DNA from 4 places in the Actinoplanes derwentensis genome. Region 1 is predicted to be linked to each of the others. Evidence: riboswitches for the same ligand, from Rfam matches in the RefSeq annotation. Region 1 holds a riboswitch; each other region holds the start of a gene.
What was found. Region 1 has a riboswitch for cobalamin ahead of BLU81_RS08970 (ABC transporter substrate-binding protein). Riboswitches for the same ligand answer to the same signal wherever they lie in the genome.
Positions count from the first base shown of each region.

Region 2: linked by a shared signal. The riboswitch ahead of cobN (cobaltochelatase subunit CobN) and the one ahead of BLU81_RS08970 (ABC transporter substrate-binding protein) in region 1 are both predicted to bind cobalamin.
Region 3: linked by a shared signal. The riboswitch ahead of BLU81_RS05860 (ribonucleoside-diphosphate reductase subunit alpha) and the one ahead of BLU81_RS08970 (ABC transporter substrate-binding protein) in region 1 are both predicted to bind cobalamin.
Region 4: linked by a shared signal. The riboswitch ahead of BLU81_RS10665 (CbtB domain-containing protein) and the one ahead of BLU81_RS08970 (ABC transporter substrate-binding protein) in region 1 are both predicted to bind cobalamin.

Region 1 covers NZ_LT629758.1:1,962,562-1,966,007, forward strand. The annotation lists gene BLU81_RS08965 (ABC transporter permease) at 1-6, opposite strand, end outside; gene BLU81_RS08970 (ABC transporter substrate-binding protein) at 3-1,496, opposite strand; cobalamin riboswitch at 1,626-1,842, opposite strand; gene BLU81_RS08975 (EamA family transporter) at 1,841-2,728, opposite strand; gene BLU81_RS08980 (cytochrome c oxidase assembly protein) at 2,925-3,446, shown strand, end outside.
Region 2 covers NZ_LT629758.1:9,279,086-9,282,531, reverse strand. The annotation lists gene cobN (cobaltochelatase subunit CobN) at 1-2,017, opposite strand, end outside; cobalamin riboswitch at 2,056-2,178, opposite strand; gene BLU81_RS41530 (precorrin-3B synthase) at 2,286-3,446, shown strand, end outside.
Region 3 covers NZ_LT629758.1:1,327,487-1,330,932, reverse strand. The annotation lists gene BLU81_RS05860 (ribonucleoside-diphosphate reductase subunit alpha) at 1-1,439, opposite strand, end outside; cobalamin riboswitch at 1,561-1,788, opposite strand; gene BLU81_RS05855 (formylglycine-generating enzyme family protein) at 2,099-2,857, shown strand; gene BLU81_RS05850 (enoyl-CoA hydratase/isomerase family protein) at 2,872-3,446, shown strand, end outside.
Region 4 covers NZ_LT629758.1:2,295,790-2,299,235, forward strand. The annotation lists gene BLU81_RS10655 (suppressor of fused domain protein) at 51-554, opposite strand; gene BLU81_RS51485 (S8 family serine peptidase) at 551-1,729, opposite strand; cobalamin riboswitch at 1,819-1,938, shown strand; gene BLU81_RS10665 (CbtB domain-containing protein) at 1,974-2,168, shown strand; gene BLU81_RS10670 (CbtA family protein) at 2,159-2,929, shown strand; gene BLU81_RS10675 (GNAT family N-acetyltransferase) at 3,007-3,446, shown strand, end outside.

The DNA of each region.
Region 1 (3,446 bases):
CGTCACCCGGCGGGTTTCAGCTGCGGCAGGACCGGCCGGACACCCAGCGGGTCGGGGGTGAATCCGGTGACGCCACGGGTTCCGGCGGTGTTGTTCGGGTGCACGATCATCACGCCGGCGGCCTGGTCGGTGAGGATGCCCGCGGCCTGGGTGAACACCTTCTGCCGGGCGGTCACGTCACTGGTGGTGGCCAGCGTGCCGACCAGGGTGTCGAACTCCGGCGAGCAGAAGTGGTCGATGTTGTAGCTGCCCTTGCACGTGTAGTCCGAGGTGAGGACGCTGGCGGCGTCGGCGAAGTCGGACAGGTAGCTGCGCGAGTTCAGGAACATGTCGAAGTCACCGGCGAGCACCTTCGGCTCCTGCGCCGAATAGTCACCGACCGTCACCTCGACCTTGATGCCGGCTTCCCCGAGCATCGACTGGATGGCGGTGGCGAGCACCGGCATCTCCGGACGGTTCGGGAACGTCCAGAGCCGTACGGTCAGCGGCTTGCCCGGCCCGTACCCGGCCTGGGTCAGAAGGCTTTTGGCCTCGGCGAGGTCGGCGGCGGGCGGCGGGACCCGCGAACCCCACGGCACGGCGGTGCCGAACAGGTCGGCGGCCGGTGTCGCGGCACCTTGCAGGACCTGGGCGGCGAGGGTCGGCCGGTCGATCGCGGCGGTGACCGCCCGGCGTACCCGCAAGTCGTTGAAAGGTTCTGCGCTCTGGTTGAGGAGCAACTCGACGGTGCGCGCGGCGGGATAGGCGGTCACCGCGCCCCCGGCGGCCTCGACCTGGGCGGTGGCGGCGTGCGGCAGGCCCTCGGCGAACTGCACATCCCCGGACTGCAGGGCCAGCGCCCGGCTCTGCGGGTCGGTCACATAACGCACCGTCACCTTGCTGGCGGCCGGCGCGGCACCCCAGTAGGCGTCGTTGCGCTCCAGCACGGCCGAGTCGGCGCCGTTGACGGCCGACAAGACATAAGGGCCGGTTGCGGTACGAACGACCTGTGGCTGTCCACCCGCCGCGTACGCCGAAGGCGCCAGAATCCCGAGGTTTCCACTGCTCATCCGCAGCGGCAGCACCGGATCGGCCATGCTCGTGCCGATCAGCACCGCACCGGCCCCGTCGGCTTCGACGGTCAGGCCGATGTCACGGACCGCACGCGGCGGCGCGGACACCGTGGAGATGTAGGTCAGCGCGGTGACCACGGCGTCCGCGGTCAGCGGCGTGCCGTCGTGGAACGTGACCCCGTCACGCAGTGTGAACCGCCAGATCTTCGGGTCGGCGGTCTGTTCCCACCCGGTGGCCAGGCCGGGTGCGGGCTGTGCCGACGCGTCGACACTGGTCAGGGTCTCGGCGACACCGAGAGTCATCAGCAGGGCGCCGTCGTCGGCGTCGAAGGCGTACGCGGACCGGGGCGGGAACTGCATCGCCACCGCGATCTCGCCGTTGACCGTCGTCACCGGGGCGGCACCGCCGGAGCAGGCGGCCAGTGTCAGTGCGAGAACCGTCACAGCGGCTGGCCGCAGGCGGGCTGGGAGTTTCACGAAGACCTTTTCCCTCGAAGTGGCCGACGGGCACACGACAGGAAGGGCTCGTCACCCCCTTGGTCATCCCGAGAGACCGCCGGCGGCGCACACCGTCCGGTGTGCGCAGTGCCGGCAGGTCTTCGGACTCGTGGGCGCGGATGTGTTCCAGCCACCTATTGGCCGTCGCTTCCCAGGCCGCATGGGCGGCCCAGTGCTCGATGACGGCGGTCGTTCCCACTCACCGCTGCGGGGCAGTCCCGGTTTCACACCGGGTTCCCTCTTGCGACACCCCACCTGGCGGGCAGGGTGAACCAGCACCGCGGCACATGCTACCGGTGAAGATCAGCACCTGGAAACGGGTCAGGCGGCCAGGCACGCCACCCCGACCAGCGCGGCGAACACCCGCAGAGGTGTACGGCCGGGAGCCGCTCCCGCAACAGCACGGCGTTGAGCAGTACCGTGACCGCCGGATAGAGGGAGGAGACGACAGCCGCGGCACCGACGGCGACCCCGGCCGCGGCCACGGCGAACGCGCCGTCCGCGACCGTCTCCAGCACGCCGACCCCCACGGGCAGCAGCCAGGGCGAGCCGGTGCCGCGCGGCATCCGGATCCGTCGCCGGACCAGGGCCTCGGTGAGTAGCAGCAGACCCGCGATCCCGCCGGCGAGCCGGACATAAGCGGTGGCGATGTACGGATCGTCGGGCGCCGCCTCGTGCACGAGCACGAAGAACGTGCCGAAGCAGAGTGCCGCCCCGCCCGCACACCAGGCCGCCCGCCACCGGGCCCGCCGTCCCGCGCGATCTCCGGCGGGCCAGGACGCGCAGGTCATCCCGGCCATCGCGGCGACCGCCCCGAGGATGCCGCCCGCGCTGAGCCGTTCGCCGTGCAGCAGGCCCCAGGCGACCGGGATGAGCGCCGCACCGGCCGCGACCGGGGCGACCACGGCCAGTGATCCGTCGCGCATCGCCCGGTAGACCAGGCCCATGCCCGGTACGGAGAGTGTGCCCGCGACGGCGCTGATCACCAGTAGCCGCGGATCGGTGGGCAGCGGACCGTCCCGGACGGCCAGGTAGACGAGAGCCAGCACCAGGCCGGTCAGCTGGGCTCCGATCAGGACGGCGCGGACCGGTAGCCGCCGCGCGCCGACCCCGGCGAGAAAGTCGGAGAAGCCCCATCCGGTGGCGGCGATGCCCGCCAGTGCCAATGTCCAACTCAACGCTGTGTGACGCCCCGCAATCCCGGCAGTTCTCGGCGGGCTCGGTGCGGCCGGAACGCGGCGAGCCGCATCCATTGACGGATCCGCCCGCCGACAGATGATTGACACCGGAATGACGCACCTCACGCCAGGGCCGGGAACCAGCCGGGCCCGGAAACCGACCAACACGGCGTTGCCGCAGGGTCAGGGGTGGAAAGTGAAGTCAAGAACACGGTCGGTCACGGCGCTGGTCGCCGGGACGGCCGCGGTGGTGCTGGTGCCCGCGCTGATGTTCGCCGGGGGAGTGGACACCACCGTCATCCCCGGCCTGCCCGACGCCGGGCCGGTCACCCCGTGGGCGTTGCCGGTGGTCACCACCCTGTCCGACCTGCTGGCGGTGCTGCTCGCCGGAGTGCTGGTGACGGCCGCGTTCCTGCTGCCCGGCGACGGTCCCAGCGTCTCCGCGCACGGCTGGCAGCTGCTGCGCCGGGCCACCTGGCTGGCCGCTGCGTGGCTGCTGGTCGTGGTCGCGCGGATCCTGTTCAGCGTCTCCGACGTGCTCGGCGTGCCGGTGCCGGAACTCGGGGTCCAGCCGGTCGCCGGGTTCGCCCTGTCCATCTCGCAGGGGCAGGCCCTGATGTGGCAGGCCGGGCTGATCCTGCTGGTGGTGGTGCTCAGCCGGGCCGGGCTGTCGCGCGGGCTGGCCGCCGTCACCACGATCCTCGCCCTGGTGGCGATC
Region 2 (3,446 bases), 3.3 Mb from region 1:
GGGCCCGCAGCATCGCGAGGACCAGGTTGATCCGGGCCTCGCCGGTCGGCGCCGCGCCCAGGATGTGCAGTCCGTCGCGGATCTGGACGTCCTTGACCTCACACAGCCATCCGTCGATGTGCATGATGAAGTCGTCGAACTCCTCATCGTCCGGACGGTTCGACAGGCCCAGGTCATGGTCCATCTTGGCGGCCTGGATCAGGGTCCAGATCTGGGCCCGGATGGCCGGCAGTTTGGCCGGGTCGAGGGCGGCGATGTTGGCATGCTCGTCGAGCAACTGCTCCAGGCGGGCGATGTCGCCGTACGACTCGGCCCGGGCCATCGGCGGGATCAGGTGGTCGACCAGGGTGGCGTGCGCCCGGCGTTTGGCCTGGGTGCCCTCGCCCGGGTCGTTGACCAGGAACGGGTAGATCAGCGGCAGGTCACCGAGGGCCGCGTCGGTGCCGTCCGAAGCGGACATGCCGACGTTCTTCCCCGGCAGCCATTCCAGGTTGCCGTGCTTTCCGACGTGCACCACCGCGTGGGCGCCGAAGTCGTCGGCCAGCCACCGGTAGGCGGCCAGGTAGTGGTGGCTCGGCGGCAGGTCGGGGTCGTGGTAGATGGCCACCGGGTTGGCCCCGAAACCGCGCGGCGGCTGCACCATCACGACGATGTTCTCGTCACGGAGCGCGGCCAGCACGATGTCGCCCTGATCGGTGTACAGCTCGCCGGGCGGCGGGCCCCAATGCTGCTGGACGCTCTCCCGGAAGTCCGCCGGCAGGGTCGCGAACCACGCCGCGTAACGCTCACCGGAGATCCGCACCGGGTTGGCGGCCAACTGCTCCTCGGTCAGCCAGTCCGGGTCCTGGCCGCCGGCCGCGATCAAGGTGTGGATCAGGCCGTCACCGTCGTACGACCCGAAGTCTCCGATCTTGTAGCCCTGACCGTCGAGGGCGGCGAGCAGCGCGACAGCCGAAGCCGGGGTGTCGAGACCGACGGCGTTGCCGATCCGGGAGTGTTTCGTCGGGTAGGCCGACAGCATCAGCGCGACCTTGCGCTCCGCGGGCGGCAGATGCCGCAGTCGGGCGTGCGACACCGCGATCCCGGCGACCCGGGACGCCCGCTCGGGGTCGGCCACGTAGACCGACAGCCCGTCCTCGTCGATCTCCTTGAACGAGAACGGCACCGTGATGATCCGGCCGTCGAACTCGGGGATCGCCACCTGCGTCGCCGCGTCCAACGGTGTCAGACCGTCGGCACTGGCCTCCCAGGCGGCCCGTGAGCTGGTCAGACAGAGGCCCTGCAGGATCGGCACGTCGAGGTCGGCGAGGACGCCGACATCCCACGCCTCGTCGTCGCCGCCCGCGCCCACCGTGGCCGGTTTGGTGCCGCCGGCCGCCAGCACCGTCACCACCAGGGCGTCCGCCTTACGCAACTCGGCGAGCAGCTCGGGCGACGCGGTCCGCAGCGATGCCGTGTAGATCGGCAGCGCCCGGGCGCCCTTGGCCTCGATCGCCTGACTGAGAGCCTCGACGAAGGCGGTGTTGCCGGCCATGTGATGGGCCCGGTAGTAGAGCACCGCCACGGTCGACGGGCCGGTGCCGGGCGCGGCCTCGCGGGGCAGCGGGCCCCACTCCGGCGCGGCGACCGCGGGCGCGAAACCGTTGCCGGTCAGCAGCACCGTGTCGGAGAGGAAGTCGTGCAGTGCGGTGAGGTTCTCCGAACCGCCCTGGGCCAGGTAGACGTGCGCTTCCGCGGCCACGCCGGCCGGCACCGTGGACAGTCTCATCAACTCGGCGTCGGGGGCCTGCTCGCCACCGAGCACCAGCACCGGCACGGTGCCCGCGAGCAGCGAGTCGAGGCCCGCCTCCCAGGCGCGGCGACCGCCGAGAATGCGCACCACCACCAGCTCGACCCCGTCGAGCAGGGCCGGAAGATCGGCGACGCCGGTGCGGGCCGGGTTGGCGAGACGCCATGGCGAGCCACTGGCCCGGGCGCTGAGCAGATCGGTGTCGGATGTCGACAGCAGCAGGAACACGCGCGCACTCCCCCTCGGGGTCCGCGCCCCGGGTAGAAAAGGAAAGGCGGCGACCGGAGTTCCTGGCTGCCAGGAGAAAACCCTGGTGACAGTGGCGGGACCGCGCCGGACTCACACCGGCTTCCTCCGCGGCGTCGCCGCCCGTTGAGCCCCCTGAGCTTCCCGAACCCCGGTGTCCCGCGTCAAGGCGAACCCGGCGCTGTGACGCTCCCGACCACGGCCCACCGAAGGTGAATTCGTGTCGGAGGGCGGCCGTAGTATCCGGGCCATGGCTCACCGTCGAACCTCCGAGACCGATGCCTGCCCCGGCGCTCTGCGGCTGCACGCCGCGGCCGACGGCATGCTGGCTCGGGTGCGGCTGCCCGGCGGGATGCTGTCCGGGGCGCGGTTGCGGTCGCTGCGGGAGCTGGCCGAGGAGTTCGGTGACGGCGCGCTGGAGTTGACCTCGCGTGCCAACCTGCAGCTCAGAGGCTTGGGTCCCGGCGATGCGCCGGCTCTGGCGGCCCGGTTGCGGTCGGCCGGTCTGCTGCCTTCGACGACCCACGACAACGTACGGAACATCGCGGCCCCGCCCCTGCCCGTCAAAGCGTTGCGCGTGCTGGTGGACGAGCTCGACCGGGCGATCCTCGGTGACCCGCTGCTGCCCGCTCTGCCGGGGAAGTTCCTGTTCGCGATCGGGCATGTCCCACTCGCCTCGGACGTCGCGGCGATCCCCGTCGGAGTGAGCGATGACCAGGGTGAATCGGCGGATCCGTTGTTCGCTGTCCGGTTCGCCGGGCACGACACCGGGGTGCGGGTGGAGTCCACTCAGGTGGCTCCGGCGCTGATCGCGGCCGCGCACGCGTTCCTGTCCGAACGCGACGTGCAACGCGACACCCGGACGGACGTGCAACAGGACACGCGGCAGGATGTTCGGCTGGCCGGCGGTTCAGCGGTGTGGCGGCTGCGGGAGCTTCGGGACGGCCCGGGGCGGGTGTCGGCCAGGGTCGTGGCGGCGCTCGGTCTGACGCCGGTGGCGGTCGAGGTCGCGGTTCCGGTCGGTGCCACGGAGCCGGGTGACCTGATCGGGATCGTGCCCCAGCAGGACGGGCTCGTGGCGGTCGCGGCCCTGGTGCCGTTGGGCCGGTTGACCGGCGTACAGCTGCGGGTCCTGGAAGACGCCGACCATCTGGTGGTGACGCCGTGGCGCGGGGTGCTGGTGGCTGATCTGCCGCCGGAGGCGGCGCAGCCGTGGGCGGATCGCCTGGCCGGAGCGGGTCTCGCGGTGACGCCCGGCTCGCCGTGGTCCGGGGTGACCGCGTGCGCCGGGCGGCCCGGGTGCGCGAAATCGCTGGCCGACGTGCGGGCCGACGCCGTCGCCGCGGCCCGGTTCGTCGACGGGCTGCCGGTCCACTGGGCCGGATGCGCGCGAGCCTGCGGCAGCCCGGCC
Region 3 (3,446 bases), 640 kb from region 1:
CGCACCGTCTCGCGCAGCTTCTCCCAGTCGACACCGTCAGCGGTGACGTGTGCGCCCAGGTTGACCGAGCCGAGGTTGCAGACGGCGGTCTCGTCGTCGTTGTTGACCTCGAGGATCTCGGTGCAAAGGTTCGACAGGTGGATGGTGTTGCCGGGCTCGCCGGTCTGGTTCGACAGCGCGTTCGAGCGGTCCTTGAACGTCATCCAGCCGTTGCCGGTCTGTGCCAGCGTGCGCATCATCCGGCCGTACAAGTCGCGGGCCTTGACGGTCTTGACCGCTTTCTTCTCCGCGGCCCGGTAAGCGTCGTCGAACGCCTCCCCGAACAGGTCGGGCAACTCCGGGGCCTCGGACGGGTCGATCAGCGACCAGTCGCCGTCGGCCTCGACGCGGCGCATGAACTCGTCCGGGATCCAGTTCGCCAGGTTCAGGTTGTGGGTGCGGCGCGACTCCTCACCGGTGTTGTCGCGCAGTTCCAGGAACTCCTCGATGTCCGGGTGCCACGGCTCCAGGTACACGCAGGCCGCGCCCTTGCGCCGGCCGCCCTGGTTGACCGCCGCCACCCCGGCGTCGAGGGTCTTCAGGAACGGGACGATGCCGTTGGACTTGCCGTTGGTGCCCCGGATCAGCGCGCCCCGGCCGCGGACCCGCGACCAGGCGATACCGATGCCGCCGGAGAACTTCGACAGCTTCGCGACCTGGTGGTACCGCTCGTAGATCGAGTCCAGCTCGTCCTTCGGCGAGTCGACCAGGAAACACGACGACATCTGGGTGTGCCGGGTGCCCGAGTTGAACAGGGTCGGTGAGCTGGGCAGGTACGCCAGCGACGACATCAGCCGGTAGAAGCCGATCGCCTCACGGGCGTCCTTGGACAGGCCACAGGCGACCCGCAGCAGCCAGTACTGCGGGGTCTCCACGACCAGACGCTCGGTCGGGTGGCGCAGCAGGTAACGGTCCGCGACGGTGCGCAGCCCGAAATATTCGAAGCGCAGGTCACCGGCCGGGTCGATGGCGTCGTCGAGCTTGCGGGCGTTCGCGGCCACGAACGCGGCGGTCTCGTCGCCGATCAGGCCTTCGGAGTGGGCGTACCGGATCGACTGGCTGAAGCTCGCGACGCCCTGGAGGCGGACCTCCTTGTCGACGTACGCCGCCAGCAGCCGGGCCGCCAGCTTCGAGTACTGCGGCTCCTCACCGATCAGCTCGGCAGCCGTCTGGATCGACAGCTTGTCCAGCTCAGCGGTGGTCGCGCCGTCGTACAGGCCACTGATCGTCTTGGTCGCCACCCGCAGCGGGTCGACCTCGTCCAGATCGGCGACCCACAACTCGACCGCTTTGACGATCTTGTTGACGTCGACCGGCTCCAGATCGCCGTTTCTCTTACGCACCTGCATCACATGCCGCCGCTGCTCCGGCACACTGGTGACCTTGGTGGTGAGCGTCATGCCCACTCCTCCCTCGCGAGCCCGACGCGTGGAGGACAGACACCAGCCGTCCACGGGCACACGGCCACGCGGACGCTCGGCGTCAGCCGTCCCACGCGGCCTTCAACCGCCGCACATCACCGCGATGCACGGCACGCTGGCAGGTCTTCGGACTCGTGGGCACGGCTCCGGCTTGTCGCCAGAGCCACCTACCGACCGTCGCTTCCCAGGCCCGGGACGGGCCCAGTGCTTACCTGACGGTTGTCGTTCCCACTCACCGCTGCGGGGCAGTCCCGGCCTTGCACCGGGTTCCCTGTTGCCTCGGACGGACCCGTGAGGGCCCGGCCGAACCAGCTGCGTGGAACACCATATCTAGGTCAGGCCAGAAAGTCATAACCCAACATGGTGTGTTCAACACGTCACCCGACAGAGATCAACTAGTCGGGTGGATCATCCTGCGGCAGCCGTCCACCACCCGGACACTCCTGAGGCGGGGCATAGGCCCGGATCGTGCCGTCATGCCGCGCGACCCGCCCCTCGGCGGTGATTCCGGCGATCCGTCCACAGACCGGACACCGGCCCCGGCCGCGCTGTTCCACCCCGCGCCTCCCCCGGCATCGGCGATTCGCTGACCAAGCCATTCTCCGGTCGCGGGTCAAGCGCTGCTAACGTTCGGCGCCATGTGGACCGAGGAGATCGTGGCCGACCGGCCGGCCTGGCGGCACACCCCCTCCGGCGTCGTCTTCCGGGAGGTGCCGGGCGGGACGTTCCGGATGGGCTTGTCCGAGAACGAACTGGCGGCGGTACGCGCGATCGAGCGCAGTGGCGGCGCCGAGGACGACCTCACGTCGTTCTTCGCCGGCGCCGCAGAGGCCCAGCCGGTCCGTGACGTGCACGTCGCGCCGTTCCTGATCGCCCGGCACCCGTTGACGGTCGCTCAGGTTCGGCACTGGCTGCCCGAATATGAGGACGACTACACCGACGCGGAATCCGGCACGGCCCGGCTCGAGGACGACCTGGATGACCTACTTGCTGAACTGCCGTTCCGGCTGCCCAGCGAGGCCGAGTGGGAGTACGCGGCCCGGGGCGGCACCACCACTCTGACCTTCCGTGGCGACGGCAAGCCCGGCGAGGAGCAAGTGCTCCACGATTTCAGGGATGAGTTGCGGACAGCCGACGCCGAGAACGCGTTCGGACTGGCCGCCATGGGCTCAGCGAACGAGATCTGCGCCGACGTGTGGATCCCTGGCTTCACGGGCGCCCCGGACGATGCCCGGCCCCGCACCGGTGACGGTCCCCGGGTGGTGCGCGGCGGTGCCGCCGACATCCACCCGTGGCAGGGCTGCGACGAATGGTTGCTGCTGCTCGCCGCCACCCGCTACGAACATCACCAGTTCACCGCGATCCGCCCGGTCGCGCCGGTCCCGCCCCAGAAATGACCGAAGGACATCATTTGTGTACGTCGCCCGTGCTCACGATCGTGGAAGGTCAGCTCGGCCAGGTGATCCTGAACCGGCCGGAAGCCATCAACGCACTGACCGCCGAGATGGTCGGACTCGTCGCTGACGTGCTGCGGGAATGGGAGTCCGACGACCGGGTGCGGACGGTGCTGATCACCGGGGCCGGGGAGCGTGGTCTCTGCGCCGGTGGGGATCTGCGGGCCATGCACGCGGACGCGGTTTCCGGGGGCACCGGGTCGCTGGAGTTCTGGGCCCGGGAGTACGACCTCAACGCCGCCATCGCCGGATATCCGAAACCGATCGTCGCCTGGATGGACGGGCTGGTGATGGGCGGCGGGATCGGGGTGTCCGCCCACGCGTCACTGCGGATCGTCACCGAACGGTCCCGGCTGGCCATGCCCGAGGTGGGTATCGGTTTCCACCCGGACGTGGGCGGCTCGTGGCTGCTGTCGCGGGCGCCGGGTGAGCTGGGCACCCATCTGGCGCTGACCGGCACGACGATCGGGGCGGGCGACGCGATCACGGTGGGGCTGGCCGACTGTCTCGTCCGCTCCGAGCGTCTCCCGTA
Region 4 (3,446 bases), 330 kb from region 1:
CCCGGCCAGGTGAACCAGGCACCCGGCCGGGTGACGCCACCCGCGATCGGCTACTCCTGAACCGGCCGGGCCCGGCCCGGATCAGTCACCATCAACCGGTCGTCAGCGATCTCCGACTCCCCGTTCGCCTCCGCCTCGGTCACCCCGACCAACTGCAGAAAACGATCACCCAACTCCGGATCCGCCGTCAGAATCAGCACCGTCAACCCGGTATCCGGGCCACCGGAGAACGGGAAACCCGTGATCGGCCCCACCAGATCCACCCACTGACCCTCCTCCAGCGGCTCCGCCAGACTGTTCGCATAACCCGCCATGTGCTCCAGCGTCACGAACGGCCACTGCGGCGGATCCGTCTCCGCCCCGCGCACCAGCCGGAACGTCAACTCCACACCCCAACGCCGGCCCAGCCCGTACGTCACATAATGCCAATGCCCGTCCGCCGGATACACCGAACCGGCCTCCAGCACATGCTCACCGGCCACATACGACACATGCCACGGCTGCTCCCGCGGATACAACCGGCCCAACGCCTCGGTGACAACCTCCCACATCATCCCGGCATTCGATCATGAGTCGTGGACTCCCCAGAAGTAGCGGGGTGCCACCCACGCCGCCGCCCCCGGCCGACCACCGCCGCCACCACACCCGCCAACAACGCCAGACCCGCACCACCGGCAGCGAACAAACCCGCCCGATCCCACTCCGGACCACCCCGGCGCGCCAACGGCACCGGCGACACCGCCACCACCGCCGCCACCTTCGGACCCGCCTCCTCCGTCAGCGCCCGATACGGATTCAGCAGCCCGAACCCGTACCCGGCACTGCGCGCCCCACCCGGAGCCGGATCCACCGACCGCAACAACCGGTCCGTGATCTCCGCCGCACTGTCACGGGGAAACCGCTCCCGCAACAACGCCGCCGTCGCCGCCACGAACGGCGCCGCGAAACTCGTCCCCTGCACCACCCGATGACCCGACACCGGCGACAACACCGTCACCGCGTCACCGAACGCCGCCACATCCACATGCTCACCCGGCTGCGAGAACTGAGCCAGCGACCCGTCAGCGGCCACCGCACCCACACCGATCACCCCCGGATAACCCGCCGGGTACGCCACCCCACCATCGACACCACCGTTACCGGCAGCGGCCACCACCACCACGTCCGCAGCGACCGCCTCCGCGACCGCCGCCCGCACACCCGCATCCTGACCCGGCATCACCAGCGAAATGTTGATCACCTTCGCCCTGGCCGTGGTCACCGACCACCGGATCGCCTGCGCAAAAGCAGCCGCACTCGACGACCCCTGCCCCGCATCGTCCAGATCCGAATCCTCACTGACCCGCGCCGGCACGATCGTCGCCCCCGGCGCCAAACCCTGCACCCCGGAATCAGCCTCCGGCAGCCCCGCGATGATCCCCGCCACCGCCGTCCCGTGCCCCGGACAGTCCTGCCGCGCATCCGCCGCACCATGCAGAAAATCCCGTCCACCCAGCACCCGGCCGGTCAACTGCGGGTTCCGCGCCACCCCGGAATCGATCACCGCCACCCGGACACCGGCACCCGTGGCCAGACCCGCCAACCGGGCCGGCGCATACGCCTTCAACTCCGCCGGAACACCCGGCGACGTCACCCCCGCACCCAGACACTGCGCCGCACTCGCCGGCCCCACCACAGGCACCACCACACCCGCGACGAAACCCACCACCACCGCAACCGGCAACCGCACGAAACCCACCCCCGGTACACCCCCGACGACCGGCGTGGATGCTACCGGCCACCAGTTGTGCCGCCACCACCCCGGCCGTTAAGTTGAAGCCAGCCAATTCTGCGGCGAGTGAGGAAAACCGGTGAGACTCCGGTGCGGTCGCGCCACTGTAAGCCGAACCCCGTCACGGGCAGGCGAGTCAGGACGCTCACGCGCCGCAGGCCCCATCGATCGGGACGCGTCATCCCGAAGGAGGAACCACTCCATGCCCAAGGCACAACCCCTCGCCGTACCCACGGTCTCCACCCGGCTCCTCGCCACCGCCGCGGGATTCACCGGCATCATGCTGCTCCTGGCCTACCTCGTCGCCTTCGACCAGGGCGGCATCTCCCAAAGCGGTATGTACCTGCACGAACTCATGCACGACGGCCGCCACCTGCTCGGTGTCCCGTGCCATTGACCACCCCCGTCCCCACCTACATCCAGCTCCTGCTCCGCGGCCTACTCGCCGGCCTGATCGCGGGACTGTTCGCCGGGACCTTCGCCTACGTCGCCGGCGAACCCCACATCAACGCCGCCATCGCCATCGAAGAAGCCAACGCCCCGGCACTCGCCCCCGGTGAGGCCGACGAAGAAGCCCTCGTCGAACGCGACGTCCAGAGCACCGTCGGCCTGCTCCTGGCCACCGCCCTCTACGGCGCGGCCCTCGGCGGCATCCTCGCCACCGCCTACACCGTCCTGCGGCGCCGGCTGCGCACCGGCAGCGACACCCAGGCCGCTCTCGGCCTCGCCGCAGCCGCCCTCACCGGCATCGTTCTCGTGCCCTACCTGAAATACCCGCCCAACCCACCCGCCGTCGGCGACCCCGACACCATCGACCAGCGCACCATCGCCTACCTCGCCGTCCTCATCCTCGGCCTGGTAGCCGTCTGGGCCGCCGTCCTCGCCGCCCGCACCCAGACCCACCAATGGCGCCGTGCTACCGCCGGCACCATTGCGTTCCTGATCGTGGTCACCATCGCCTATCTGATGCTGCCCACCTTCAACGAGGTCCCCGACGACTTCCCGGCGACGCTGCTGTGGAACTTCCGGATCTCGTCACTCGGCACCCAGACCATCCTCTGGACCGCCCTCGGACTGACCTTCGCAGGACTGCTCAACCAGCTGGCCACCCGCACCGGGCAGCCCATCGCAACCCCGGAGCCCGCCACCACCGCGTGACCGGCGACGTATGAAGACAGTGAGGGCAGCGCCCTCACTGTCTTTGTATGCAACCAGTGCCTGATACCAATAGGCCCATGACCGCGCCACAACACACCATCACCGTCGACGACCTGACCGGACCCGCCATCGCCGCCCTGCTCCAGGAACACGTCGACGAAATGCGCGGCATCAGCCCACCCGAGAGCAAACACGCCCTCGACCTCGACGGCCTGCGCCGCACCGGCATCACCCTCTGGACCCTGCACGACGGCGACCACCTCCTCGGCTGCGGCGCCCTGAAACAACTCACCCCCACCACCGCCGAGATCAAATCCATGCGCACCGCCCGAACCGCCCAGCGCCGCGGCGTCGCCTCAGCCCTACTGACCCACCTGATCGCCGAAGCCCGCCACCGCGGCTACACCGACCTCTACCTCGAAACCGGCACCGACCCGTTCTTCGCCCCGGCCCGCACCCTCTACACCCGCTTCGGGTTCGTCACCTGCCCACCGTTCGCCGACTACCGCCCCGACCC